DNA from 2 places in the Desulfosporosinus acidiphilus SJ4 genome. Region 2 is predicted to be linked to the other one. Evidence: riboswitches for the same ligand, from Rfam matches in the RefSeq annotation. Region 2 holds a riboswitch; the other holds the start of a gene.

The links. A riboswitch is a leader RNA that binds a small molecule or an ion and turns the genes downstream of it on or off. The one in region 2 is predicted to bind cyclic di-GMP.
Region 1: it holds a riboswitch for cyclic di-GMP, as region 2 does, so the genes downstream of both, DESACI_RS13625 (HD-GYP domain-containing protein) here and DESACI_RS21580 (response regulator) in region 2, are expected to answer to the same signal.

What each region holds. Positions count from the first base shown of each region.
Region 1 covers NC_018068.1:2,996,072-3,002,145, reverse strand. Annotated here, with positions in the region: gene DESACI_RS25540 (hypothetical protein) at 72-194, shown strand; gene DESACI_RS13635 (CBS domain-containing protein) at 324-692, shown strand; gene DESACI_RS13630 (D-alanyl-D-alanine carboxypeptidase family protein) at 873-2,108, opposite strand; cyclic di-GMP riboswitch class I at 2,449-2,531, shown strand; gene DESACI_RS13625 (HD-GYP domain-containing protein) at 2,701-3,849, shown strand; gene DESACI_RS13620 (GerAB/ArcD/ProY family transporter) at 3,757-4,866, opposite strand; gene DESACI_RS13615 (divergent polysaccharide deacetylase family protein) at 5,040-5,867, opposite strand; gene DESACI_RS24575 (hypothetical protein) at 5,912-6,058, shown strand.
Region 2 covers NC_018068.1:4,715,894-4,721,967, reverse strand. Annotated here, with positions in the region: gene DESACI_RS21595 (iron-containing alcohol dehydrogenase) at 1-916, opposite strand, end outside; gene DESACI_RS24660 (hypothetical protein) at 1,590-1,733, opposite strand; gene DESACI_RS21585 (late competence development ComFB family protein) at 2,105-2,446, shown strand; gene DESACI_RS21580 (response regulator) at 2,471-2,872, opposite strand; cyclic di-GMP riboswitch class I at 2,985-3,071, opposite strand; gene DESACI_RS21575 (diguanylate cyclase domain-containing protein) at 3,175-4,686, shown strand; gene DESACI_RS21570 (LysR family transcriptional regulator) at 4,741-5,607, opposite strand; gene DESACI_RS21565 (Na+/H+ antiporter NhaC family protein) at 5,729-6,074, shown strand, end outside.

The DNA of each region.
Region 1 (6,074 bases), 1.7 Mb from region 2:
GTTATTATTTTGCTTTTAATTGCTATGGGTATCGTTTTCTAAGAAATTATAAAGAAAAAGGAGAATAAACTATGTACGGATATGGAGGCTTCGGCGGTTTTGGCGGCGGCTACGGATACGGCGGCAGCTGCATAGGTGCAGGAATCATTGCCATTGCGGTTCTTATTTTGATTGCCCTGGGAGTAATCTTTTAGAAATTAGAGGGTTGTATGTGAATTCTAAAGCCCCTGGAAGACTGTCAGTATTTGCTGGCAGTCTGAATTTATTTATCAAGGAGCTTACCTCACTGATAATATTTAATTGATGCTTGATGGTTCAAAAAGATGGCGGAAAATTTGTTTATTAATGCTAAAAATGAACCGGTAGGTTTTGTCAGTGATGGTGATATTATGAAGAATATAGGTTATCAAGATCCGAAGATTTTCTTTATCGATGCTTTTAACTCTGCTTCATGGGTTGATACTGAACCCTTTGATGAGAAAATAAAAAACCTCATGAATCGTAATGTCATGGAAATAGCGACTAAACGAGTGATAACGGTGGATGTAAACGAAGATCTTGATCAAGTGGCTAAGATTCTAGGCAACAAGAAAATCAAAAAAGTTCCTGTTGTGTCTGAGGAGAAACTTGTTGGTATTATTAGCCGCGGAGACATTGTACGTTTTATCGTCAACAATTATATTTACCAATAAGCGACACGTTTCTAGCTTTAATAGAAATCGGAGTCCCCATACTTAGAGTAAAGGTCTTAGAAGGGCATAAATAAAATAGCCCCCTGTTTGAAATGTCTCATGACTGTTTCAGGCAGAGGGCTATTTTATGTTTCGATATTTATTTTATAAAGCAGCACGATTTATTAGACTTGGGAATTCTTAGAAACGAATCAGTTTCCATAGTAATCCAGGTTGGTTGATGGCTTGAGTATTCTGAAGCGGAACAGATTGAACCCCTTGGCCGGTTTGGATTTTTAGAGTGGCGATGTTCGTGTTTGCTGGCAAAGGAAGTTCTGTATTTTTCAGATTTATGGAATAGTTAATTTTCATTCCAGGATAGCCAAATACTTTAACGGGTTCTGTAGCTTTTAACGGACTGTTGTTTTGCCATGCAGTGGTTAGTTCGCCATAACCTGAGGTGGGCTGATCGAGAGTATATAGCTTAAATTGAGATCGAACCTGATCCTGTATGTTGACATTAGCCTCAAGAGCACTTTGGAGAGATTGTTGTGTAACTTGACCTAACACAGCACCAATAATGTAATGAGTTTCATCGCCCGCTTGAACAGGTGTTGCAGAGATGAAGCAGCCCCCTGCAGCTGATGTAGAACCTGTTTTTATACCAACAATTGCGTGCTTTCCGAGCATACCATTTACATTATAGACAGTTCCGGCTACGGGCAGGGTCACTTGCGGCATAGCAACAATTTGACGAAAAACAGGATCCTGCATTGCAGCTTGAGCAATTTTTATTTGATCAACAGCATTGCTGACAGTAGTTTCACTGACACCACTGGCATCCGCATAGTGAGTTTTAGTCATACCAAGGGATTTGGCAGTTTCGTTCATCTTGGCAACAAAATTCTCGTTAGATCCTGATACCCAGCGCCCTAAGGTATCTGCCACATTGTCTCCTGACGGAAGTAATAGACCTTCAAGAAGCTGTTTTTCAGTAAGAGTTTCTCCTTCTGCAACCTTTAAGACGGAATAGCCATTACTTAAATCGCTTTGGTAGCTTGCGACATCCTGAGCAGTCATGGTTAATGTGGGACCGTTTTCACCAGGCTGCAATGGATGAGTTTTTAAGACCAAATAGGCAGTCATTATTTTTGTTACACTAGCAATAGGAACAGGACTTTGGTTAGAAGTTGAAGCGACAACACCTAAATTTTCTGTACCAACAGCTGATTCACCCTGCGTGGGAAATGTTACCGAAAAGTGGCCGGGTAACGATGAAGACGTTGATGTCACTTTCGCTTCCATGGAAGGGAGAGCACCAGTAAACCGACCATAAGCTAGCACGCAGACTAACAAAACAATGACTAAGAATAATATTCCTCTGATGGGAAACATAGGAACCTTGCGAGACGGGGAAGTGGACGGAGTCCCAGACATAAAATAACCTCCTTAATAATATTTAATGTGAACAGTTTAATTTTACAGGAAGAGTAAGGATTCGACAAATGGGTAATCATAACTTTTTCATTTGGGCATCGTTTTTACATAAGTTTTTATTGGTAAAAAGTATTTTAGACGACGAATAATAAGTGATATACAGTACTTAAATGTCAAAAAAGTTTGTAAAGTGTTCCAGAATTAGTAGTATTGTAATAAAAGGATAAAAATTTGTTATAATGGGCAAAAAATGTTGTTCTTTAGAATATTGTATAATATACTACCTTTCAGTGGAGATTAATCCCTTAAACATTAGTAGGAATAAAAGTTAATTAAACTTCAGTGCTAAAGGCAAACTCAGTGAGAGCTGAGGACGCAAAGCCACGGGTCTTAGATTCTTGATAAGATAGCCGGGTTACCATATAAAATTGTGTCGCCGATCGTTGAGTTCGGTGCTTTATTTTTTTTATGGTTAAGAACCAACATTAACAGGTAAAACAAAACAACAAGAGTTTAAGAGACACTACATTTAATGTTTCTCAAAGGGAATTTACATATAGAGAGCAAAGAGACGGAGGGAGGGGGAAACTCTTTGAATTGGTTATTAAAACCTGCACAATTAAATCTTACGGTAGGAATGCCTGCAAGTGCAGATCTATTTGATAAAGCCGGTGTATTATTACTTCATAAAGGACAGCCAGTGACAGAAGGTATAGGAGATCTTTTAAGGAAGAGAAAAGTTTATATTTGGGATAAACAAGAGGATGATGAATATCCCTCTAGAAACAGTGGGAAACCATTCCCCAAAGATGTCTATGAAGGTTTAGTTGGTTCCTTATGGAATATTTTTCATGAAGCAAAACTGATTACTGCCGAACAAATAGAAAAAACCATCGTTCTCGTGGAAACAATCGTTGAACAACTAAAACCACTCAATGTTTATTTGAACTTAGATGTTGTACCCTTGGACCTTGAACAGTTTAGAAACTATGATTACGGTACATTCGTGCATAGTTTGAACGTAGCTATTTTGGCAACCATGACAGGTATGCGTTTAAGGTACCCTGAGACAAAACTTAAGCATTTAACCTTGGGTGCCCTCCTGCATGATTTAGGCAAATTGAATATTCCCAAGGAAATATTGAATAAACCGGGTAATTTAACCGAGAACGAATTAGCTATTATGAGACGTCATCCTCAGCTTGGAGCAGAAATGCTGGAGAATTGCAACTTATTGACAAGCATAATGGATACGGTGATTAAACATCATGAACGTTGGAATGGGACTGGGTACCCTTTTGGATTGAATAAGCAAAAAATTCATCTGGATGCACAAATTGTCGCTGTTACGGATGTATTCGAAGCTTTAACGGCAGACAGGCCCTATCGAAAAGGTTTACCTCCCTATTATGCCCTGGAAATGATTATAGCAGGAGCAGATAAAGCCTATAATCCACAAGTTGTGAAAGCTTTTCGAGAGAGTTTAATTTTATACCCGGAAAATTCAGTGGTGACTCTCAATACCGGTGAAATTGGAGTAGTTGCAGCAGTTCCGATGCAGATGCCGACACGTCCTTTGGTTCGTCTTTTACTTGATAATAAAGGCAGGACAATCAATAAAACTCAGTATGTAGATTTAATGCAAGATTTAACTAGGTTTATTGGTCGTGTGGAATATGATTTTCCAATGAGAGGCTGCCCAGAGTGCTGGGATCCAAACAAGGGCAAATGGAAAAATTAAATAACTTTCGACAAAAGAAAGCTTAGTACTTAAATAAAATCCTTTCTGAACCCCGAAAGCTATTGTAAGAAAGACGACACTTGTGATGAGCCTCCATTTGAGGCCTTTCAAATTAAAGACGGTTTCTAATCCCCAACTTGTCATAAAAAAATAGGCGCTGCATTTAATAACTAAGGCTCCAAGCCAAACTCCCATAAATAGGGATTCGACTCCGGCAACCGTCCTGCTTATTTCTACCATTTTTCCTAATTCTAGAATACCGAATAATAATCGGATGGTTTCCGTCGGACCAAAGACGAGAATCTGGATAACAACAACAACTGTATCTAAAATCCCCACAAGAAATCCAATTCGCCAAATTGCAGATTTTAATTGAGCGAAATCTTGCCTATTACTGTGAGGTAAAAATCTAATAAATCCCGCCAAGAACAGGATATAGACCATGGGAAAGGGGATCACTTTAAAGACTCCCCAAAGCAGAGGGATAACTCCGTTTTCCAGAAATGGAAGGAGAGCACCTTGTTCAATTCGTGGGATCGTTAGGAAAATATTAAGAACTAAGGCAACAACAATGATAGGCAAGAGAACTTCGGAAAAACGTGCAAACACTTCTATACCTGAAGTTGCCAAATAAAACACAAGAATTAGCCCACCAAGGTAAAGAACCCAACGGGGAACTAACGGCATGATGGATTGTTCGTAAATAATACCAATAAAGGCTAATAATAATCCACCATAGTAGCAAGAGATGATGAAATAGACAGAACCAATAAGTTTGCCGACCCATCTCCCTAAGATTAATTCAGAGATCTGCAATAAATTTTTTTCTGGGTAATGGGCTGAAAGAGAAAGCACCATAATACCATAGGGAATAGTCAGAGCAAATCCTGGCATGATAGACATCCAACCATCTCGCCCTCCCGCCTCTGTAACGAATGTTGCAATGAGAAGGAACGTTCCGCCCATGAGAACAGATGCCCCTAAGGTCATAAATTGATGTACTGAAATTCTTTCCATGGTTCCCTTCCGGCGAAAGAGTCTCACGTAATACGGAAGTATTGCTAGATAAACTCCCGGAAATAAACGTGGTATCTTGTAGTTTGCCCGCTGATTCACCTCTTATCCTATATTCGTCGATTTGCCAATGTGAATGCATTCTAAGTCAAAGTGAGTGCTTTATTAACAAAGGATTATGGACTTTTTGCCTGAGATTTTAATAATTTGGATAATGAGACTATTTCTATTCCCTGGGCTTTTATTTCCGGCAGCATCTCCTTGATTGCTCTAGCTGTATTGGGACCTTGTGGGCCAACATGCCCGATACCTATAGCCTTGCCGGAAGTTTTGGCTTTCGAAATTAAGAGCCGGATTTGTTTCTTAATAGAATTCAGGTCCGACGAATTATCTAGGAATACATCTCGGGTACCTGAGATAACACCTGCATTATTAGCCTCTCGAGCTAAGATTGTTGATTCAGTGGTCTTGCTGTCCAGAACGAATAAATGATGGTCTTTAGCCATTGCTATTAAAGTTGCGACAATTTTAGGATTTTCCGTACCTTTCGAGCCCATATGGTTACTGATCCCAACAGCATAAGGAATCTGCCTGAAACTTTCTTCGAGTCGGGTTCGTAGTTCCTGAGACGATAAATTGGTTGTAAGGGCACCGGGCCCAAGCCATTCCGGACGTCCTGTTTTTGCCTCAACAGGCATATGGATAATAATTTCATATCCCAGATTGTGAATTAATTCAGCTTCCTGTTTAGTGTAAAGTAAATTAGGCATGATTGCCGCAGTTAAAGGGATGCCTAGTTCCAACATTTGTTTTGTTCCGGGATTATCAATGCCGAAGTCATCAATAACGATTGCAATTTCCCGGCTGTCCGGTTGTGAGCTCATGGAGCTAATGACAGGTCCTGCAATACGAGCGAGTCCTAAGCCAGCCAATAACGTAATGATTAGGGCCGAAATCAACGAAATAGGACGGCGAATAATTAAGATTTTTTTGTGGTGATCCATTGTTACGCGTCACCTCATTTTTAATTCTTATTTGAGTATATTGAATGGGACAAAGAGTCAGACATAAGATTCTTAAAGAATGTATGGATTTTAATCACGAAGCAGCCTTGGTTCCAGAATTGATGGAACTGAGGCTGCTTATTAGTTTTCAGCAAATTTTCAGCTTATATTTAGAAGCAATTCAGCAATAGAGGTTATAGTAAACAG
Region 2 (6,074 bases):
TTCTAGCTATTTTTGCGTAGCGAGCCCCTGCCGTTTTAGCGTTATATTGAATTACGGCCGGCATAAGCAGGGCATTACAACGCCCATGAGTAAGCGGAACTTTCGTGTTACATTTATGAGACATGCTATGCACGAGACCCAAAATGGCATTGCTAAATGCTATACCAGCAAAGTTCTGGGCAATATGCATTTTAGTTCTTGCTTCAATGTCTTCACCGTCAGCGAATGCTTTTGGAAGCCATTCAGAAATCATTTTAATTGATTCTAAGGAAAAAGTATCTGTATACTCGTTGGCCATGGTAGAAACATAGGCTTCAAAGGAATGAGATAAAGCGTCCATCCCTGTATCAGCAGTCACGTTGGGAGGCATGGTCTTACAAATTTCTGGGTCAACAATGGCTATATCCGGAGTTATTTCATAAGAGGCTAATGGATATTTGATACCCGTTTGATTATCAGTAATGACGGCGACACAAGTTACCTCTGTGCCGGTACCACTCGTTGAGGGAATCGCAACAAATTTAGCTTTCTTGCGTAGTTCTGGAATCGTAAATGGATCTTTAATATCATTAAACGAAAGATTCGGGTATTCATAAAAAACCCACATTGTTTTAGCTGCATCAATAGCAGAGCAGCCACCAAGACCAATGATTAAATCAGGGGCGAACTCTTTCATTTTTTCTACCCCGCGATATACAGTGGCAATCGAAGGGTCTCCTTCAACTCCGTCAAAAACGGTAGATTCGATACCAACTTCTTCTAGATAACTGATCACTTTGTCCAGTACACCATTGGTCTTCATCGAGCCTTTGCCTGTTGAGATAAATGCCCTAGACCCTTTTAATTGTTTTACATACTCAATAGTACCCGTACCAAAGACCACGTCTCTCGGTACCCTAAACCACTGCAGAGCCATCTAATATATTCCTCCCTTTAAACGTAATATCTTTATGATGATTACCGCTTAAATACTATTTTCATTTGGAATTAATTATTCACGCTAGGACTAGCTTGGCTCAAATAAACAGTTCAAGGAGGTATGCTCAATGGTTTGACATGAGTATATAAACAACTAAAAGAGGTTCTTTCCATAGAAGGTAGTCTATCACAATCAGGCGTATCATCGGTGACGTATTAAAAATCTGCTAAACCTATTTTTGTATATCAAAAGATTATCTTTATGGATTCTTAGCATCTGGAAACCGACCGCTGTTCCGATTACATTTTCAACCATATCCAACAAGGAACGTATAATGCTATCTCCTACTATAATTACATCATATAGTTCCTTGCTTAATCCTAAAAGAATAGTTATTGAGACGGCTTGCAAGGTGCTAAGCTTAAGTACTTTAAAACAACAAGCTAACACGATGATTGGCCCGATTAAGTGTAATAGTTTATGAACGGGCATATATTTCCTCCCTTTTTAGAGATATCTATGCTATCATCATTGCCTAATAGTCATTAAAACAAACCTAAAGAGTTGTCCCGCAAAAAGACGTTACTAGATCTACGATCAGCACGATATCCCCAAAAAAAGAAAGACCCTTAAAAGGGCCCTTCTGCCATAAGCAGCTATAAAAATGCAATCAATCTGAAGTCGGATCGTTGAAGATCTTATGTTCCAGAATATCTCCTATTTTTTTCGCAATTGCTTTTGTCTCCGGTATGAAAGTTCCTGCCTTAATAGTCTTACCTAGAGGGGCTGCGGTTTTCTTATTTATGTTAGTCATGATAAAGCCCTCCTTTTCAAATTGAATAGCAGGATGGCTCAGTCCATCCTGCTAAACTTAAGTTTTTATTTAGGTTGAGGTGGTCTGACTTGAGGAGTTGGAGTGCCTTTTCGGGGAGAAGATGGGGGATTTCCTTGAGCATTCATATTGCAGTATTCTCCTTTTTGATAATCTTCAGCATTAGTCTTTGCAATATCTAATTTTCTAAACGTGGTTGGGAGTTTGCCCTAAAGAATTAGGAAAAAAGAAGCAATAATGTGCTTTTGGCACGTCGTTTCGTGCTGATTGACACTAGTATAAGTTACCAAGTTAGAATAATATAAAATTGAGAAGCTAATTGCTTAAGTTAAAAGATCAAAGGAGTTAAGAGAGTGCTGCAAATTACGGATCATCAGGTTAAAAACTACTCGGAAATTTTAGTTAACCAAGCATTAGAAGAATACCTTCGTGATAATGTTATAGTCTGTACTTGTCAACGCTGTCTTGCAGATATTATGGCACTTGCTTTAAATTGTTTACCAGCTCGGTATTATGTTACTTCACTTGGCGAAGTAATTATAAAATCACAATCAGAAGACCTCGCAGAACAAGTGCGTCTTATGTCAATTGTTGCTCATGCAGTGCAACAAGTTGGCGCAAAGCCTTCACATGAACTTAGCAAGCCTATAACCGAGACAGAGGAAGTTAAAAAGCAAAGCCAAAGCGCTCGTTAAATGAGGGCTTTGGCTTGAAGAATATCACTGCAGCTGCTCTTCGGATAACAGGTTATCTACAACAATACCGAGCTTTTCTAAATCAAAGGGCTTAGTCATTACAAAATCGATATTGCCATTGTGAATTAACTCGTTAATTTCTTTTTGATCTGCATAGGCTGATATTAAAATGATTCGAGTGTTGGGATTGTAACCAAGTAATCTCTCCCGAAGTTCTAATCCATTGATGCCTGGCATTTTAATATCTGATATTATGAGATCTGGTGACTGGGTTTTAGCCAATGATAATGCTTCAATCCCTGTAGTGGCAGTGCTTACAACATACCCTTTCGAAGAAAAAAGAGCTTTTAAGAGACTGCGAATTCCCAGATTATCATCAACAATTAGCAAAGAACCTTGATTCAAGCCAATCCATCTCTCTTTCAATAATTTGTTTAAAGATTTTGATAAATCAACCGATATTAAGGTATGCCATCTCGAGGCAAACAATTTCACGCAAACAAAAAGAAAGCAACAAAATAGCTGCTCACATTTAATAGTTTGCAGCCAGGCTGTCATATTCCATGGGAAGTTAGACCCTATAGCTTTGCGTCTTGTTCTTTCGAACAATTTGCCCTAGATAATATTTTGTTGTTAGTATGCTAGTATTTAGTATTTTCTTCCTGTATTGTAATCAAATTTAATACAAATTACAATAATAACTTTTCGGAGTAGATTGAGGAGTTCCTATGACTGAGATTGGAAAAGTCTTGCGGAAACGATATATTATTGGCCTTTCCCTCATTGCCTTTTTAGTATTGCTGGGCCAGTGTGTTATTCAATACACTATCCAGCAGGAATCGGGATATTCTATGGTTATTAATATTGCCGGAAGACAGAGGATGTTAAGCCAGCGTATTACAAAGTGTGCTTTGGGGTATGAACTGGACCATAATGCTTCCGATAGAACTCATTACCTCGAGGAGCTTAAGGAATCGGTAGACGAATGGGAATCTTCTCGCGACAAACTATTATATGGAGATCAAGTCACCGGACTTTCGGGTCAGAATAGCGCTGCAATCATATCACTCTATGCAAAGTTAGATCCATATTATCAGAAGATCTTAACTGCCGCCCAAGACATTATTGTGGGCGGGAATACAAAGGAACCGCTCTCTGACAATAATCTTGCAACAATCCAAGCTAATGAAGAATCATTCCTCAAGGTAATGGATGCCATAGTTTTTCAGTATACGACAGAAGCTAATAACAAGATTTCTGTCATCCGAACTACAGGAGTTGCTTTGATGCTGCTCACCTTTATCGTTCTGATGTTGGAAGTCCGGTTCATCTTTAGGCCGGCGGAACGTATTATTGACGATTCATTTAATAGTATCAGTGATAATAATGAAAATATTGAAAAACTATTTGAACTGGCACCTGCGGCACTTTTTTTAATGCGCTTGCCTGACCTTAAAGTTTTGCGGATGAACAGTCTTGCTGAACAATTTACCGGGACTTCATTTGAAAGTAATGAATCGGACTCACTCTTAAAGTATTTGGAGGAAAACTTAGAAAATGACAGTAACTTGGTTGAAAAAATGGTTGAGGGCATCGCTTTCGCCGATGAGGAAGCTGTTTTTAAAACAGAGGATTCAGTAAAGGCGGTATTAGTTTCCGCCAGCACTTTTCATTACGAGAATAATCCCGCTATGATTCTCAGTATGATGGATATTTCCAGGCGGAAAAATGCGGAGGAAATTCTTAAAAAGTACGCATCGACAGATGAATTAACCGGACTATTGAATCGGCGTTCCGGTAAGATCATTTTGGATAATGCAATTGAAAGAGCTAAAGCAGAAAACACCGACCTGGCGGTTTCGTTTTGTGATATTGATGGTCTTAAATATGTAAATGATACCTTTGGTCATGAAGAAGGGGATTGGTACATAATTGCCATTGCAGAGGCTATTACGTCAAATTTACGTAAAGGCGATTTTGCTTTCAGATATGGAGGAGATGAGCTAATTCTTATCTTTAATAACTGTGATGAAGAGAAGTCTCGAATAATTGTCAAGAGAATTAATAACTCCATAGAACGTAAAAAAATTGAGTTTGAGAAACCCTACAATATGAGCCTGAGCATAGGTACTGTACATCTATTATCCAAAGATAATACAAGTGCTGATGATTTGATAGCAGAAGCGGATAACCTCATGTATGAAGAAAAGAAAAGGAAAAAGGTCCAGCGACTCATGTGATAATTTTTGAGTTCCGAATTATTATGTCGCGAGGTTCAACATGGTTGAAGGAATTCACGATTTAAATAACTCAAGAAAATGTCTGGCAGGAGCCGATAGGTAACGATTCTTCATCCATATTATTACGATTCTAGTTGCCAATGACTCTTCCTTGATCTCCCTGTACAGAAGTTTCGCATCGGGTACCAGTCCAATCATGTCCCTGGGTATAATAACAATCCCCATGCCGGTATTCGCCCAGTTAAGCATAAACCGGGTATCATCAATTCTACATATTATGTTTGGTTCAAAGCCTGCCTTGCGGCAGGCCTCTTTAATGTTGCCGGTATACCTGTTGTGCATAAGCAAGGGTTTGCCTTCAAGTTCCGTTAGTTCCAGAATTCCACTATGGTTGTCCCAGAAAACCTCTTTAAGAGCACCGGCTACCATGGGTTCTTTGGACAGGTGTATAGCTTCAAAAATATCCTGATTGAAGGGCGTCCTAATAAGTCCTATCTCGACAATGCCGCTCTTGATCAATTCAAGAATCTCAAATGTACCGCTCTCTCTAATATAAAAATCAACATTTGGGTAGTTTTTATGAAAGCATTGTATCTTTAAAGGCAAGAGCATTTCTCCGGCTGAGGATATAGTTCCAATGGCAAGCGTCCCTTGAAGCCCCTCTTTTAAATCCTTTAGTTCTTTAGCGGTTTTCTCCGTTAGTTCTAATATTTGTTTTGCCCTTTTCTGGAGAAGCCGCCCTGCGTCCGTGATCTGTATTTTGCGCGTGCTGCGTTCTGCCAGAACGACCCCGAATTCCTCCTCCAGAAGTTTGAGCTGTTGGCTCAAAGGAGGTTGGGCTATGTGCAGCCTTTCTGAAGCTCTTGTAATATTTCCCTCTTCTGCAATAGCTAAAAAATAGGATAGTTGTCGTATATCCATATCATCACCCTAATTTATATGTTATTAGTATAAATATAATATATTTTAGATATTTCTCATATATATCATACCTTATTATAATAAAACTCGGAAATTATTAAGAGTCTTAACTTTCGAAAGGATGATATATACGGGTATTAATCTCGGCATTATTGCTTCTGCAATCATCATTATTCTGGGTGTTTCCCAAAACATATCGGTGGGTATCTTGTTAATGGCTTGTTGGCTGCTCTTTGTAATAATTAGCCTAACTAAAGGTTATAGCATCAAGAGTATTTTTGAGATGTCTATCCTGGGAGGAAGAAAATCATTCGTTGTTGTTGAAATACTTCTCCTTATCGGCGCTGTGACAGGTGCCTGGATGGTCTCAGGAACAATTCCCGGAATCGTATATTATAGCCTTCACTTTATTCAACCCAATACCTTTATCCTGCTGACATTCATAATTTGTTGTGCTGTTTCATTTT